DNA from 2 places in the Arthrobacter burdickii genome. Region 1 is predicted to be linked to the other one. Evidence: predicted binding sites of a transcription regulator. Region 1 holds the regulator's gene; the other holds the start of a gene.
The links. Region 1 encodes HspR, which represses chaperone genes until heat shock. Its sites were predicted from a motif close to AAGTTGAGTCNNNNNGACTCAACTT; they were not measured.
Positions count from the first base shown of each region.

Region 2: P5G52_RS02655 (Hsp20/alpha crystallin family protein) is a predicted target of HspR. The motif match lies at 1,927-1,951, and genes of this name have one in related genera.

Region 1 covers NZ_JAROCG010000001.1:1,203,842-1,207,236, forward strand. The annotation lists gene P5G52_RS05670 (DnaJ C-terminal domain-containing protein) at 91-1,086, shown strand; gene P5G52_RS05675 (heat shock protein transcriptional repressor HspR) at 1,138-1,566, shown strand; gene P5G52_RS05680 (hypothetical protein) at 1,650-2,216, shown strand; gene P5G52_RS05685 (PspA/IM30 family protein) at 2,265-2,966, shown strand; gene P5G52_RS05690 (hypothetical protein) at 2,923-3,395, opposite strand, start outside.
Region 2 covers NZ_JAROCG010000001.1:569,446-572,840, reverse strand. The annotation lists gene pstS (phosphate ABC transporter substrate-binding protein PstS) at 1-81, opposite strand, end outside; gene P5G52_RS02665 (hypothetical protein) at 155-376, opposite strand; gene P5G52_RS02660 (SDR family oxidoreductase) at 479-1,276, opposite strand; gene P5G52_RS02655 (Hsp20/alpha crystallin family protein) at 1,411-1,875, opposite strand; tRNA gene P5G52_RS02650 (tRNA-Val) at 2,087-2,160, opposite strand; gene P5G52_RS02645 (DUF2630 family protein) at 2,351-2,602, shown strand; gene P5G52_RS02640 (haloacid dehalogenase type II) at 2,602-3,264, shown strand.

The DNA.
Region 1 (3,395 bases):
CGGTTGAGAGGAAAAGGCCGGGCACTCGGGGTACGGCCGGACCCGTCCGGCCCCTACATCTTCAGCAGTACCTACGAAAGGAGACGCCAATTGGCTAGTCAGGATTGGGTCGAGAAGGATTTCTACAAGATCCTGGGTGTCTCCAAAGATGCGTCCGACGCAGACATCAAGAAGTCGTACCGGAAGCTCGCACGCAAGTACCACCCTGACCAGAACCAGGGTGACGCAGCCTCCGAGAAGACGTTCAAGGACGTATCGGAGGCCTATTCCGTCCTGTCCGACGCCGAGCAGCGCCAGCAGTACGACGCCATCCGCGCGATGGGCGGCGGTGCACGGTTCTCCGCGGGCGGCGCAGGTGGTGGCGCCGGCGGCAGCGCCGGATTCGAGGACATCTTCGGCAACCTGTTCGGTCAGACCACGGGCACGCGCCAGCGCACCGGCTTCTCGAACGGCAACCTGCCTCCCGAATTCGCCGACCTGTTCGGCGGCGGGGGCATGGGTGGCAGTGGCTTCCCCGGCGGATTCCAGTCGACGCGTCCGCAGAAGGGCGCCGACCGCACCGCCAGCACGTCCATCTCGTTCGCCGGGTCCATCAACGGGACCACGATCGGTCTCCGCGAGCCCTCGGGCGAGCAGATCGACGTGCGCATCCCTGCCGGCATCCGGGACGGGCAGAAAGTGCGCGTCAAGGGGAAGGGACAGCCCGGCCAGGCCGGACCGGGCGACCTCATGGTCACTGTCAACGTGAAGGACCACCCGCTCTTCACGCGCGACGGCGACAACATCCGCGTGCACGTGCCCGTCAGCTTTCCCGAGGCGGCGCTCGGCGCGCAGATCGACGTGCCGACCCTCACCGGTGAGCTGGTGAAGATGAGGATCCCCGCCGGAACACCGTCCGGAAGGACCCTCCGGCTCAAGGGCCGGGGCGTCAAGACCGCGAAGGCGACGGGTGATCTCCTGGTGACCGTCGACGTCGTCGTCCCGCAGAACCTGTCGAAGGAAGCCGAAGCCGCCGTCGAGGCGTTCCGGGACGCGACGAAGGACGCCGATCCGCGTGCGGGCCTCGCTGCGAAGGCGCGGCTGTAACAGTACATTTGAGCAACCGCCGGGAGCACCGGCAGCGGAAGGAGGCATGCAATGGACCACACAGTGCCCATCTACGTCATCTCCGTGGCCGCCGAGCTCGCCGACATGCACCCGCAGACGCTCCGGCAGTACGACCGGCTGGGCTTGGTGACGCCCAGCCGGGCACCGGGCCGCGCCCGGCGCTACTCCCAGAAGGACGTCAGCACGCTGCGCGAGATCCAGAGGCTGTCGCAGGAAGGGGTGTCGCTCGAGGGCATCCGTCGCATCCTCGAACTCGAGAACCAGGTGTCGGCGCTGCAGTCGCGCGTCACCGAACTGTCCTCCGAACTGGCCGCGCGCCGGGTCCAGGCCGAATCCAGCAGGATCTTCGCCGCCGGGCTCGCCGGTGACGTGGTCACGCTGGCCCGCGGACAGCGTCCCCGCGCGCGCAGCCAGGCACTCGTCGTGTGGCGACCGGACGCAGTCCGGACGGCGCGCTAGGTCCGCACGACGTCGGTCCCTGGTGGAATTTGTCAGGGGACGCGGGCAGACTGGTCAGATGGAATCCACCCCGGAGATGTCCCATGTTTGAAGTTTTCGTCGAGGCCCTTGCGATCGGCGCCGGCGTGCTCACCGCGCTCGGCGCGGGCACGGGCGTGGCCGGCTGGCTGGTCGTCCGCAAGGTCAAGCGGTCGAGGATCATCGAGCGCACGAAGGACCGGGGTCTCCTCGCCGCACGCGCCTACGCGCCGGACCGGCTCACCCGGGAGCCTGCCCGGCTGATCGGCGAGCTCAAGCGCTCCTCCCGTGCTACGCATCTGGCCCTGGCCGAGGCGACGGCACAGGGCCGTCCCGTCGGTGACCTCCCGCGCGCCGCCGCGGAGATCGATCAGGCAGCGGCATCGCTGGACCACCTCCTGCGGGCCGCGGACCGCGAGCCCAACCGTGCGCTGAAGCAGGAATGGACCGCGGACCTCGCTGCGCAGGCACATGCCCTCGACGAGCTCTCGGCCGACCTGCGCCGTTCCCTCCTCCAGACCTCGCGCTCCATCGACACTCTCCAGCTCGAGCAGGCCACGCATCGCCTGCGCACGGAGATCTCCGCGATGACCACCTGGCGGGACAGCTACGGGAACCGGCAGGCCTGGTAATCGGTTTCACCAGGTAACCTTCTTCCAACCAGTCCCCGGGGGTCCGACGTGTCGATCAGACGCCGCATCACGCGCATCATGCAGGCCAACCGCTCCGCGGCGGCCGAGTCCAGGCAGGATCCGAGCGTCCAGGCGCAGGACGCGCAGCTGGCACAACGCAGGCTGCTCGACCAGGCGCGGCGCGGGGCGGCCGACGTCGCGGCCCACCACCACCGCGTAGGGCTGGCAGCCAATGACGCCGCCGACTACCTCAACAGGGTCGAGGCGGCAGCTGCCGCCGCGGTGCAGCGCGGTGACGACGACGCCGCCCGCGCAGCGATCCGTGAGTCGATGACGGCACGACGACGCCTGGAGACACTCACGAAGCAGCTGCAGGAAGCGGGGCAGCAGGCCCGCCGGCTCCATGACGACGTGCAGCGGCTGGAGGAGCGCGTGAGGCAGAACGCGATGGACTACGACGCCCTGCGCGCCCGCCGCGCGGCGGCACAGGCGGCCATCGGCGTCCACGATGCGCTTGCCTCCTCGTCGCGGGAGGCAGCGGCGATCGACGCCGCGCGCCGCAGCGCCGAACTCGAGGTCAGGCGCTTCGAGGCGCAGGCCCAGGCCCGCGAGGAGCTGTCGTGGACCGACCCGTCATCGCCGCGACTCCAGCAGGCCTTCGAGGAGCTCGAAGCCGAGGCGGCCGCCCAGCAGGAGCTCGAGGACCTCAAGCGGAGGAACTCCCGAGGCTATCCTCCAGGGCAGCACTGAGGGCCCGGAGGACTGCGTCGTCGACGTCCTCCTCCCGGCGGAGCCGGATGCGCCACGCGAACGGGTCACTGGTGCGGACCGGTTCGAGCCCCGGGAGATCCGGCACCGCCAGGCGGAAGAACAGGTCCACCGCGGTCCTGGTGGTGGGCGTGACCTGCGCGAACTTCCGGCGCGACGTCTGCAGTGACACATAGGTCTTGCGCATCTGGATGACGGTCCCGGGGGTCTCGGCGGCCCACAGGAGGAGCCGGTCCGCGATGGGTTTCAGGTGCGGCCGGTCCGCGTACTGGCCGTCATAGAGTTCGTCGGCGGATCGGAGGAAGAACTCCGGGAGCCCGAAGACCTCCCAGTCGACGCTCATCAGGTTGTACCCGGTGACACCCTGGTCCTTCAGCCAGTGGGACAGCTCGTCGCGGCCGGTGATCCCCG
Region 2 (3,395 bases), 630 kb from region 1:
GCCCAGCGGGTAGTCGGACCCGCAGGCGGTCAGGCCGAGGATGACGGCGAGGGACAGGGACAGGGTGGCTCGGATTCTCACCGGAGCAACGTTACAGGTGGCGAAAAGGTGAACCCAAGGTGGACGGCGGAGGGACGCGCTGATTGCGGTTCGGTCACCCGCGGCGCAGGTGGTAGCCGTCCGACCGGTGCACGAGCCGGCGGCCGCCGCCGTCGTTCAGGAGGATCCACAGCACGGAGGCATCATCGGTCCTCATGTCCAGCACGCCGCGGAGCTGCGTCCCTGCCGGGTGCTGGAGGGTGACGTGTTCGCCGCGCCTGAAGCCCGACCAGTCCTGGGATTCCGAATCGCTGACGGGGGAGGGGGATGCGTTCATGGCGGGCCTTTCGCAGGAGTTCGGGATCCCCACGCTAGCCCTGCCGTCTGAACGCCCTCTGAACGTGGGGTGAAGGGTGGGCGGACGGAGCGGATCCGGGGATCAGAGGGTGCGCCAGTCCCCGCTCGTGAGGTGCGACCCCGCCTGCGGCCCCATGAGGAGCATCCCGCCGTCCACCACGAACGAGGCGCCGTTGACGTAGCTGGACGCGCCGGATGCGAGGAAGGCGACGACGTCGGCGATCTCCTCCGGGGCGCCCGGGCGGCCCAGGGGGATGCCCGGGCGGTCCATGCTGTGCGGATCCTGGTCCTCGGAATCGTTCATCGGGGTGTTGATCTCCCCGGGCAGCACGGCGTTGGCGGTGATCCCCCGGTCGGCGAGCTCGAGCGCGATGGTCCTCACCAGGCCACCGAGCCCGTGCTTGGAGGCGTCATAGGCGGCCGAGCCGACGCGCGGCTGCTCCTGGTGCACGCTGGTGACGGCGATGATCCGCCCGCCCCTGCCGCCGTCGATCATGTGGCGGGCGGCGCGCTGGATGCAGACGAAGGCGCCGTCGAGGTTCGCGCCCAGGGTGCCCCGCCAGGTGTCCCAGTCCGTCTCCAGGAACAGGGTGCCGCCGTTGACGCCCGCATTGTTGACGAAGACGTCGAGCCCGCCGAGCTCCTGCGCGAGCTGGTCGACGACGTCCCCGCAGGCCGGGGCATCCGTGGTGTCCAGCTGGGCTACCGCGGCGCGGACGCCCTTTTCGCGGACGAGGCGCGCGGTCTCCTCGGCGCCCTCCTGGTCCGAGTGCCAGGTGACGCCCACGTCGCATCCGGCGGCTGCGAGGGCGATGGCGGTGGCCCGCCCGATACCCGAATCGGAGCCGGTGACGATTGCCTTGCTCGGTGTGAAGTCCATACCCCATCCTTTGCGCCCGGGTCAGGCATGTGCAAGGAAAAAGTGCGGGTGCCGCGGCGGCTTCATGCGGTGCCGAGGCGGTGTTAAGCACAGCAACCCCCGGGCGGGCGCCCGGGGGTTGCTGTCAGGAGGGATCAGGCCTCGACGGCTTCCTGGTGTCCGGCAGTGGACGCAGGGGCGTCGACGGCCGTGGACTCGACCGTGGACTCGCCGCTCACGATCTCGATCTTGCGGGGCTTCGCGCGCTCGATGACCGGGATCATCACGCTGAGGACACCGTTCTCGTAGCGTGCGGAGATTCCCTCCGTGTCGACACCCTGGCCCAGGTTGAGCTGGCGCAGGAACGAGCCGCTCTCACGCTCCCGGGTCAGCCACTTCACTCCTTCGGCGCTGCGCAGCGTGCGCTCCGCGCGGATGGTCAGGAGCTGGCCGTCGACGTCGATGTCGACCGATCCGGGATCGATGCCCGGAAGGTCCGCGGCAAGGACGTAGTGGTCCTTCTCGCGGTAGAGGTCCATCGGCATGAGGCGGAGTCCCGGACGGCTCTCCAGAAGAGCGCCGGCAACGCGGTCCAGCTCGCGGAACGGATCAAACTTCATGGCCACTGGAAACATCTCCTTCACAGATGCCACCGGCAGGTGGGTTCTTCAGGGTTGAGCGCCCCTCGCTCAACTACGAAAAATGTTAGCACTCGACCCCCGGGAGTGCTAACGAATTTTGTTCGCTCAGAACGAACACCGTGCATAGAAAAGAAGGCCCGTACCAAGCGGTACGGGCCTTCTTCCTGGTGCTGCCACCAATCGATCCTCGTGCCTGCGCGGGGCCTCGATCCCCGGGCCTTCCGCGTGTGAAGCGGATGCTCTACCAGACTGAGCTACACAGGCAATTGGTTCTCCAACAGCTTAGGCCATCCGGGCGCCGCACCAAATTCCCCTCCCTGACGTCCCTGCGGTGCCTGCGCTGGTCATCGGTGTCCCGTCTCAGTAGCCTGAAGGAAAGCCTGCTGAGCATTGTCGCCGATCCGGGACAGATTCCGAGCTTCCGCGGGCATGGCCACGACGAAGGGACCGCACCATGGACAACCAGGACATCCTGCAGCGCATCCAGGCACTCGTCCAGGAGGAACACGAACTGCGCGAGCAGCCCCAGGACGCCGGAGCCGGAGCGGAGCACCAGGACCACGCGGCCCGGCTGAAGCGGGTCGAGGAGGACCTCGACCAGTGCTGGGACCTGCTCCGCCAGCGGCGGGCGAAGGCCGACGCCGGGGAGGACCCCGCCGAGGCCGATGCCCGTCCCATTCCCCAGGTGGAGGGGTACCGCCAGTAATGGGGGTTCCGCTGGTGCTGTTCGACGTCAACGGGACGCTCTCGGACATGGGGCTCATGTCCCAGCACTTCGAGGAGATCGGGGTACCTCCGCAACTCTCCGCACTCTGGTTCGCCTCGGTCCTCCGGGACGGCTTCGCTCTGACCGCCGCCGGCCAGAACCCGTCCTTCCGTGCGGTCGCCGAGGGGGCACTGCATGCGGTGCTCGCAGGTCAGGTCCTCAACCGGGACACCGACACCGCCGTCGAGCACGTGATGGACGCCCTCCAGGAGCTTCCGGTGCACCCGGACGTGCCCGAGGGGATCCGCGCGCTCGCCGGGGGAGGCTTCGGTACCGCAGCACTCACCAACGGCTCCAGGGCGACGGCGGAGGGCCTGCTGGAGCGGGCCGGCCTCCACATCGATACGGTGCTGTCGGTCGAGGACGCCCCGCGGTGGAAGCCCGCGCCGCAGGCGTATGCCTATGCGGTCGAGGCGCTGCAGCAGCAGGCGGGCGACGTCGTGCTGGTCGCTGTCCACCCCTGGGACATCGACGGCGCCGCCCGCGCCGGCCTCCGCACCGCCTGGCTGAACCGCGACGGGGTTCCGTATCCGCCGGCCATGATGCCTCCGGACCACGAGGTGGCGGAGATCGCCGAGCTGGCCGGGGTCCTGCAGTCCTGACCAGCGGGTGCAGCACGGCATCAAGGAAGCATAAAGACGTCGCCGGGCTGCCCGGTGTCCGCTTGAATGGGTAGGTGGTGCCGACCGGCCGCACCCCTGTCACCCCGTCCCCTGGAGGTCGAGCATTCCCG